Regions from separate parts of the Bacillus sp. N5-665 genome, predicted to be linked through region 1. Evidence: predicted binding sites of a transcription regulator. Region 1 holds the regulator's gene; the other holds the start of a gene.
The links. The regulator LexA, encoded in region 1, represses DNA repair genes until DNA is damaged. The targets are predictions, from matches to a motif close to CGAACATATGTTCG.
Positions count from the first base shown of each region.

Region 2: recN (DNA repair protein RecN) is a predicted target of LexA. The motif match lies at 1,542-1,555, and genes of this name have one in related genera.

Region 1 is NZ_CP093325.1:1,768,951-1,772,757, forward strand. Features, by position in the region: gene MNO09_RS11635 (PadR family transcriptional regulator) at 97-420, shown strand; gene MNO09_RS11640 (DUF1700 domain-containing protein) at 413-955, shown strand; gene MNO09_RS11645 (DUF4097 family beta strand repeat-containing protein) at 956-1,762, shown strand; gene lexA (transcriptional repressor LexA) at 1,851-2,471, opposite strand; gene MNO09_RS11655 (YneB family resolvase-like protein) at 2,614-3,270, shown strand; gene MNO09_RS11660 (DUF896 domain-containing protein) at 3,316-3,555, shown strand; gene MNO09_RS11665 (bifunctional metallophosphatase/5'-nucleotidase) at 3,595-3,807, opposite strand, start outside.
Region 2 is NZ_CP093325.1:1,242,306-1,246,112, forward strand. Features, by position in the region: gene MNO09_RS08905 (TlyA family RNA methyltransferase) at 1-817, shown strand, start outside; gene argR (arginine repressor ArgR) at 960-1,409, shown strand; gene recN (DNA repair protein RecN) at 1,675-3,414, shown strand; gene spoIVB (SpoIVB peptidase) at 3,533-3,807, shown strand, end outside.

The DNA of each region.
Region 1 (3,807 bases):
TATAGTACCTTGCAATGAATAATACTAAGTGTTATATTATGGATATAATAGGTACCGTGTATTGAATAGTACTGAAATGAGAAAGGGGGATTGACCTTGAACGTTCAGTTTAAAAAAGGCGTGTTAGAACTTTGTGTTTTAGCACTTGTGAAACGTAAAGATTGTTACGGCTATGAACTTGTTCAGCAAATCTCAAATAAATTTTTAATATCGGAAGGGTCAGTGTATCCTTTATTACGTCGTTTAACGAAAGAAGGATATTTTCAAACGTATTTAAAAGAATCTACAGAGGGGCCACCTCGTAAATATTATCAACTAACGGAGCAAGGGGAGACGCAACTGAATTTGTTAGTAACGGAGTGGCGTGATTTTGCAAAAGGCGTACAAGAAATTATTGAAGGGGTGGAATGGGATGAGTAAAGAACAGTTCCTTAAAGAATTATCAAGTCATCTTAGAAAGTTACCGGAAGAAGAGGGGAAAGATATTTTATTTGATTATGAAGAGCATTTTCAGTTTGGGAAAGAAGAGGGGAAAACTGAATCGGAAATAATAAAAGGCCTTGGTTCTCCGAAAGTAATTGCGAAAGACTTACTTGCTTTGTATCGCTTTGATGAAATGAAAAAGGACCCATCTACTTCGAATATAACAAGGGCTGTCATGGCTGCGATTGGACTTAGTTTGTTTAATTTCATTATTGTGTTAGGCCCGTTAGTTGCAATTATCGCTTTTATATTTTCTTTTTGGGTCGGTGGGATTGCTAGTGTAGTGACACCATTTTTTGTTATTGCAAAAGTATTTATGGGTACTTTTATATGGTTGGATGTATTCGTTAGTATAACGTTTGTTGGAGTAGGTTTGTTGTTATGTATTATCGCTTATTATAGTACGAAGTGGTTTAAAAAGTTATGCGTACGTTATGTAATATGGAACTTCAAAATGATAAAAGGGGAGTAGATGATGAAGAAAATATTGTTAGTAGCTATCGCTTGTATCATTATTGGAGTAATAGGGATTTCACAAACATATGAAAAAGCAGTGCAAACTGCAGAAAAAGGAAACAAAGAAGACGTTATTAAAAACGAAACATTAAAAAATATACAAGTTAAGTTAGACGCTGGGGATATTGTTGTCCAAAAATCTCCCGACTCTTCTTTTTATGTAAAGCACACAGGAGATGCACGTAAACAAGAGATTCGTATTGCCGAAGATGGTGATACATTAAAAATTATTGGGGAAAGAGAAAAAGGTGCTTCATTTGATTTTTCCTTTTACAATTTCAAGTTTCAAACGTCTACATTGACTATATTTGTACCAGAACGTTCTTACCAAGAGATAAAAATAAATTCATCAACTGGACAAATAGAAGTAAGTGATGTGAAAAGTGATCGTGTAAGTGTTGGGACACTCGCTGGAGAAGTAGATTTGAAACATGTCACAGCTAAGAGTGTGGAGGGTTCTACAAAAGCTGGTGAGGTGAATTTAAAAAAGGTAATAGGGAAAGTAACAGCGAAAACGGCTAGCGGGGATGTATATGTTGTGGATCATGATCCGAAGTATGATGTAGAGGCAAGTTCAACTGCTGGGGATGTAGATATTACTTTATTAGAAAAACCACAAGATGCAGTTATAACTGGGCAAAGCGCTGCTGGCGACGTGATGATTTTTAATGAAGAAAATAAAAATATAACAATTGGCAATGGTAGTAAAAAGATTAGCGGTAAAACAGCTGCTGGCGATGTGACGATTGAAACTCGTTCATAAGAAATAAAATGTATGAAAATCTATCAAAATACAAAAAAAGAAGATAATTACCGTATATAGATAAGGTAATTATCTTCTTTTATTATTCTTAATGTAAATCACGATATACGCCAATTACTTTTCCAATAACTGACACTTGTTTTAAAATGATAGGTTCTAATGAAGAGTTTTCCGGTTGTAGACGGAAATGGTCTTTTTCTTTATAGAAACGTTTAACAGTTGCTTCGTTATCTTCTGTTAAAGCGACTACAATTTCACCGTTGTATGCAGACTGTTGTTGGCGAACAACAACTAAATCCCCATCGAAAATACCAGCTTCAATCATACTATCTCCGGAAATACGTAACATAAATACTTGGTCTGCTCCAGCAACAATGCTAGCTGGAAGTGGGAAGTGATCTTCTACACTTTCAACTGCTGTAATCGGTAATCCAGCAGTAACTTTTCCGACAATTGGAACTTGAATAACAGATTGTGTTTCTGTATCCATTCGGTTGTCACCTAAAATTTCAATTGCTCGTGGTTTTGTTGGATCGCGTCGAATATATCCTTTTTCTTCTAGTCGTGATAAATGTCCGTGCACTGTAGAACTAGAAGCGAGGCCGACTGCTTGACCGATTTCACGTACGGAAGGTGGATATCCTTTTTCTTGTACTTTTAGCTTAATAAAGTCGAGAATGTCTTGCTGGCGTTTCGTTAACTTTTCCATGTTTTCTAACACCTCGTTTTCTTTCATTTTTCTTATTAATAAGTATAACATGCGAAAAAACATTCTACAAACATAAGTTCGAACGAAAGACGAATTTATGATACACTAATAAGGAAAATATAGTGAGAAAGAAGGGTTCAAAATGAATGCAATTATTTATGCACGTGTGAGCACAACAAAAGAAGAACAGGAAACATCATTATTGCGTCAAAAAGATGAATTATTGCATTTAGCTGAGCGCTATCAAATGAATGTTGTAAAGGTGATTGAGGAGCAGGCTAGTGGTTATACAATTGAACGTGATGGCATATTAGAAGTGCTAGATACAATTCGCGATGAACAAGTTGATGTACTTCTCATACAAGATGAAACGCGCCTTGGTAGAGGGAATGCAAAGATTGCATTAATGCACTGTTTACATAAAGAGGGAATAAAAGTATATACGCATAGGCATAATGGAGAATTAGAACTCTCTGACTCTGATTCGATGGTGCTAGATATAATTGGGATTGTTGAAGAGTATCAAAGAAAGATCCACAATTTAAAAATTAAACGTGGCATGCAAAGAGCGGTAGAGAAAGGATTTCGTCCAGAGAATAATTTGAAAAATCGTCATTTAAGTATAGGACGTGAGAAAAAAGAAGTGCCAATTGAGGAAATTGTACGTTTACGCCGGAATGAATTAACTTTTGAAGAAATTGCAGCAACACTTCGTGGTTTTGGTCATGATGTTTCAAAAGCAACTGTACATCGAAGATATGTAGAATATACAAAGCAATTGCTTGATAAAGAGGACTAACTATTGTATGATAATAATCAGTTTTGAGTAAAAGGGGGATTCGAGATGCAAAGTCACGAACTCATTGAACGCATTAACTTCTTAGCGAAAAAAGCAAAAGCTGAAGGTTTAACTGAAGAAGAACAACGTGAGCGCCAATCGCTACGTGAACAATATTTAAAAGGATTTCGTCAAAATATGTTAAACGAACTTAAAGGAATTAAAGTTGTTAACGAAGAAGGTACTGATGTTACACCGGCGAAATTAAAAGCTTTAAAAAAGCAAGATAATGCAAAATTAAACTAAAAGATGGGCGAAGCCCATCTTTTTTATTTATTATATCCGTTATTTAATAACTTTCCAGTTGTTATTGACTGTTGCTTCTATCTTTTTGTGCTTCAATATATAGTTAGCGATAAGTTCAGACATATCTGTTGGTATGTCTTTTATTACGGGCTTATTTTGAAACATAAAGAAGTTCCCTCCGCCGCTTGCGCGATAATTATTCATAACGACGTCATATTCTTCGTTCATATGAAGTGGAGCGCCTTTATACTG
Region 2 (3,807 bases), 530 kb from region 1:
AGATGTACTATTAGTAGAGCGAGGACTTATAGAAACACGTGAGAAAGCAAAACGCGCCGTTATGGCCGGACTTGTATATGCGAATGAGATGAGACTTGATAAGCCAGGAGAGAAGATCCCACAAGATACAGAGATTACGGTGAAGGGACAAGTTATGCCGTATGTAAGCCGTGGTGGTTATAAACTTGAAAAGGCATTGGAGACATTTCACCTGGATTTACAAGATAAAGTTATGATAGATATTGGTTCATCAACTGGTGGCTTTACAGATTGTGCGCTTCAAAACGGAGCGAAATTATCTTATGCATTAGATGTAGGATACAATCAACTTGCGTGGAAATTGCGTCAAGATGAGCGTGTTGTCGTAATGGAACGGACAAACTTCCGTTACGTGACACCAGCAGACTTAGAACGTGGTTTACCGCAATTTGCTAGTATCGATGTTTCATTTATATCATTAAAGCTTATATTGCCGGTTTTAAAAACAATGCTTATGCCTAATGGGGATGTAGCAGCGTTAATTAAACCACAGTTTGAAGCTGGAAGAGAGCAAGTTGGGAAAAAAGGTATCGTTCGTGATCGAAAAGTACATGAGGCTGTCGTAGAAATGATTGTCGACTTTGCTATAAAAGAAGGATACGACGTAGAAGGTTTAACATTCTCACCAATTACGGGTGGGGATGGTAATATTGAATTTTTAATTCATCTGAAATGGCATGGTGAACGTGAGAATGGCGAAAATCATTCTCCAGTTTCTGTTGAGCAAGTAGTTACAGAGGCGCATGATGTCCTAAAACAAAAAGGAAAAGGGGAATAACATATGTTGTTCCTCTTTTTGTTGTAATTGTATAATGATTGTAAAAACAATTGTGTACAAGCAACGAATTATAAGTTAACATAAATAAGTGAAGTATACCAATGTTTAAACTATGGTAAGAGATAGTGTGAGGTGCAAATGTATGAATAAAGGTCAGCGCCATATTAAAATCAGGGAAATTATTGCGAACAAAGAAATTGAAACACAAGATGAATTAGTTGATATTTTACGTAATGAGGGATTTAATGTAACGCAAGCAACAGTATCGCGCGATATTAAAGAACTGCACTTAGTGAAAGTGCCATTACATGATGGGCGCTATAAATATAGCTTGCCAGCAGATCAACGATTTAACCCGTTACAAAAATTAAAACGCAATCTAGTGGATTCATTTGTAAAATTAGACACGGCAGGACATATGCTTGTGCTAAAAACACTGCCTGGTAACGCTCATTCACTTGGAGCACTTATTGATCATTTAGAGTGGGATGAGATCATCGGAACCATCTGTGGTGATGATACTTGCTTAATTATTTGCCGTACACCTGAAGATACAGGTGTTGTCTCTGATCGTTTCTTAAATATGTTGTAAAAAAAATCTTGTTTGCTTTCCTCTGTAAAGTGGAAAGTGAACAGGATTTTTTTATTGGTTAAAAATGTGAATTCTTAATTGTAATATAATATTTTCTTTGAATAAAATTAGAAAATAGGTGGATTGACCCGTAAAACGAATGTTTGGTACAATGGAGCGGTTAGAAAAGTAATTTATACATACAAACATATAGTATGACTATTTGAATGAAGAACTGAGAAAAGCCCTTAATAGGGGATTAGTTTATAACGAGGTGAATGGGGCATTGTTATCGGAATTATCGATTAGAAACTTTGCTATTATTGAGGCATTAAATATTTCTTTTCAAAAAGGGTTAACGGTTTTAAGTGGTGAAACAGGGGCCGGAAAATCGATTATTATTGATGCGATTAGTTTACTTGTAGGTGGCCGTGGTTCAGCGGAATTTGTTCGATACGGAACAGAAAAAGCTGAGATAGAAGGGCTATTTTATGTAGAAGATGAAAAGCATCCGTGTATTGAAAAGGCAGAAGAGTTGGATATAGAAATAGAAGACGGCATGATTATTTTGAAGCGTGATATCGCTGCAAACGGAAAAAGTGTATGTCGTGTAAATGGGAAACTGGTCACCCTTAGTATATTAAAGGAAATTGGAAAAACACTTGTTGATATTCATGGGCAGCACGAAACACAAGATTTAATGAATGAAGAGCGTCATATGTTTATGCTTGATCATTTTGATGGAGATCGCATTGTTAAACAATTGGGTATATATCAAAATGTATACGCTGACTATGAGAAATTAAAAAAACAGTTAAAATCGTTAAGTGAAAATGAACAACAAATGGCGCATCGCTTAGATTTAATTCAATTCCAGCATGAAGAAATCAGTAAGGCAGATTTAAAGATGGATGAAGAAATTGAATTAACTGAAGAACGATTGCAAATTTCTAATTTCGAAAAAATTTACAAAGCATTAGGCGATGCATATCGCTCGTTAAGTGCTGACGGACAAGGGTTAGATAATGTACGAAGCGCAATGGGACAAATGGAGAGTATTACACATTTAGATGAAGTGTATCAAGAAAATCATGATTCAATTGCAAATAGCTACTACTTATTAGAAGAAGTTGCATATCAACTTAGAGAAAAGCTCGATATGATGGAATATGATCCGAAGCGTTTAGACGAAATTGAAACGCGTTTAAATGAAATTCGTATGCTAAAGAGAAAATATGGAAATACTGTAGAAGAGATTTTAGCGTATGCTGATAAAATTGAACAAGAAATTTTTACGATTGAAAATAAAGACGTTCATATTGAAACGACGAAGAAGCAGTTAAAGGAATTAGAAAGTGTTATTCTGAAAGAAGCAACGTCGTTAAGTACTATGCGTCATGAGCTTGCAGAGCATCTTACAAATGCCATTCATCAGGAATTAAAAGAATTATATATGGAGAAAACAAAATTTGAAGTGAGAATCATGAAGAGAGAAGGAAATGCTGAAGAGCCTCTTGTGGAGGGTGCCCCGGTAAGACTTACGGCGGATGGCTACGATCATGTGGAATTTTATATTTCGACAAATCCAGGTGAACCGCTAAAACCACTTTCAAAGGTCGCTTCTGGCGGAGAGTTATCTCGAATTATTTTAGCTTTAAAAAGCATTTTTTCTAAGCATCAAGGTGTTGCATCTGTTATTTTTGATGAAGTGGATACTGGTGTAAGTGGTCGAGTTGCACAGGCTATTGCGGAAAAAATTTATCGAGTATCAGTAAACTCGCAAGTACTTTGTATTACGCACTTACCTCAAGTAGCTTCAATGGCAGATTCACATTTATTTATTCGAAAACAAGTAGCGAATGATCGGACAATTACATCAGTTACCGTTTTAACTATGGAGGATAAAGTAACAGAAATAGCTCGAATGATTTCTGGTGTGGAAATTACAGATTTAACGACAGAACATGCGAAAGAATTACTTACGCAAGCGCATCATTTTAAACAGACAGCAGAGGCTATCCAGTAATGGATAGCTTTTTTTCTCAAATAATGATTTCTTAATTCTTCCGGTTATAAATAAAGCACTGCAAGGAGAGATTAAAAAGTGAAGCCAAGAGGCTGAATGTGGGGTAGGAGCGAGGAGAGTGAACAAATTGAGATTAGAAAGATTTCGCAAAATAATAGGTCTTTGTCTCCTTGTTTCTTTAGTTTTTATTGGGTGTTTTAAACCGCTTCGGACGTTTATTTCATCCCCGAAGCAACTTGTTGTTTTTGAAGGGCAACAATCAGAAATAGCTTCATTACCAGTTTTTCAAGCTTCATCTACAGATCGTCATGTGTTTACAGTAAGTTCCAATGAACAAAAACAAGGACTTATGGTAAATCCTCATCAAAATGGTGAAGCAGATATGGTGTTTCA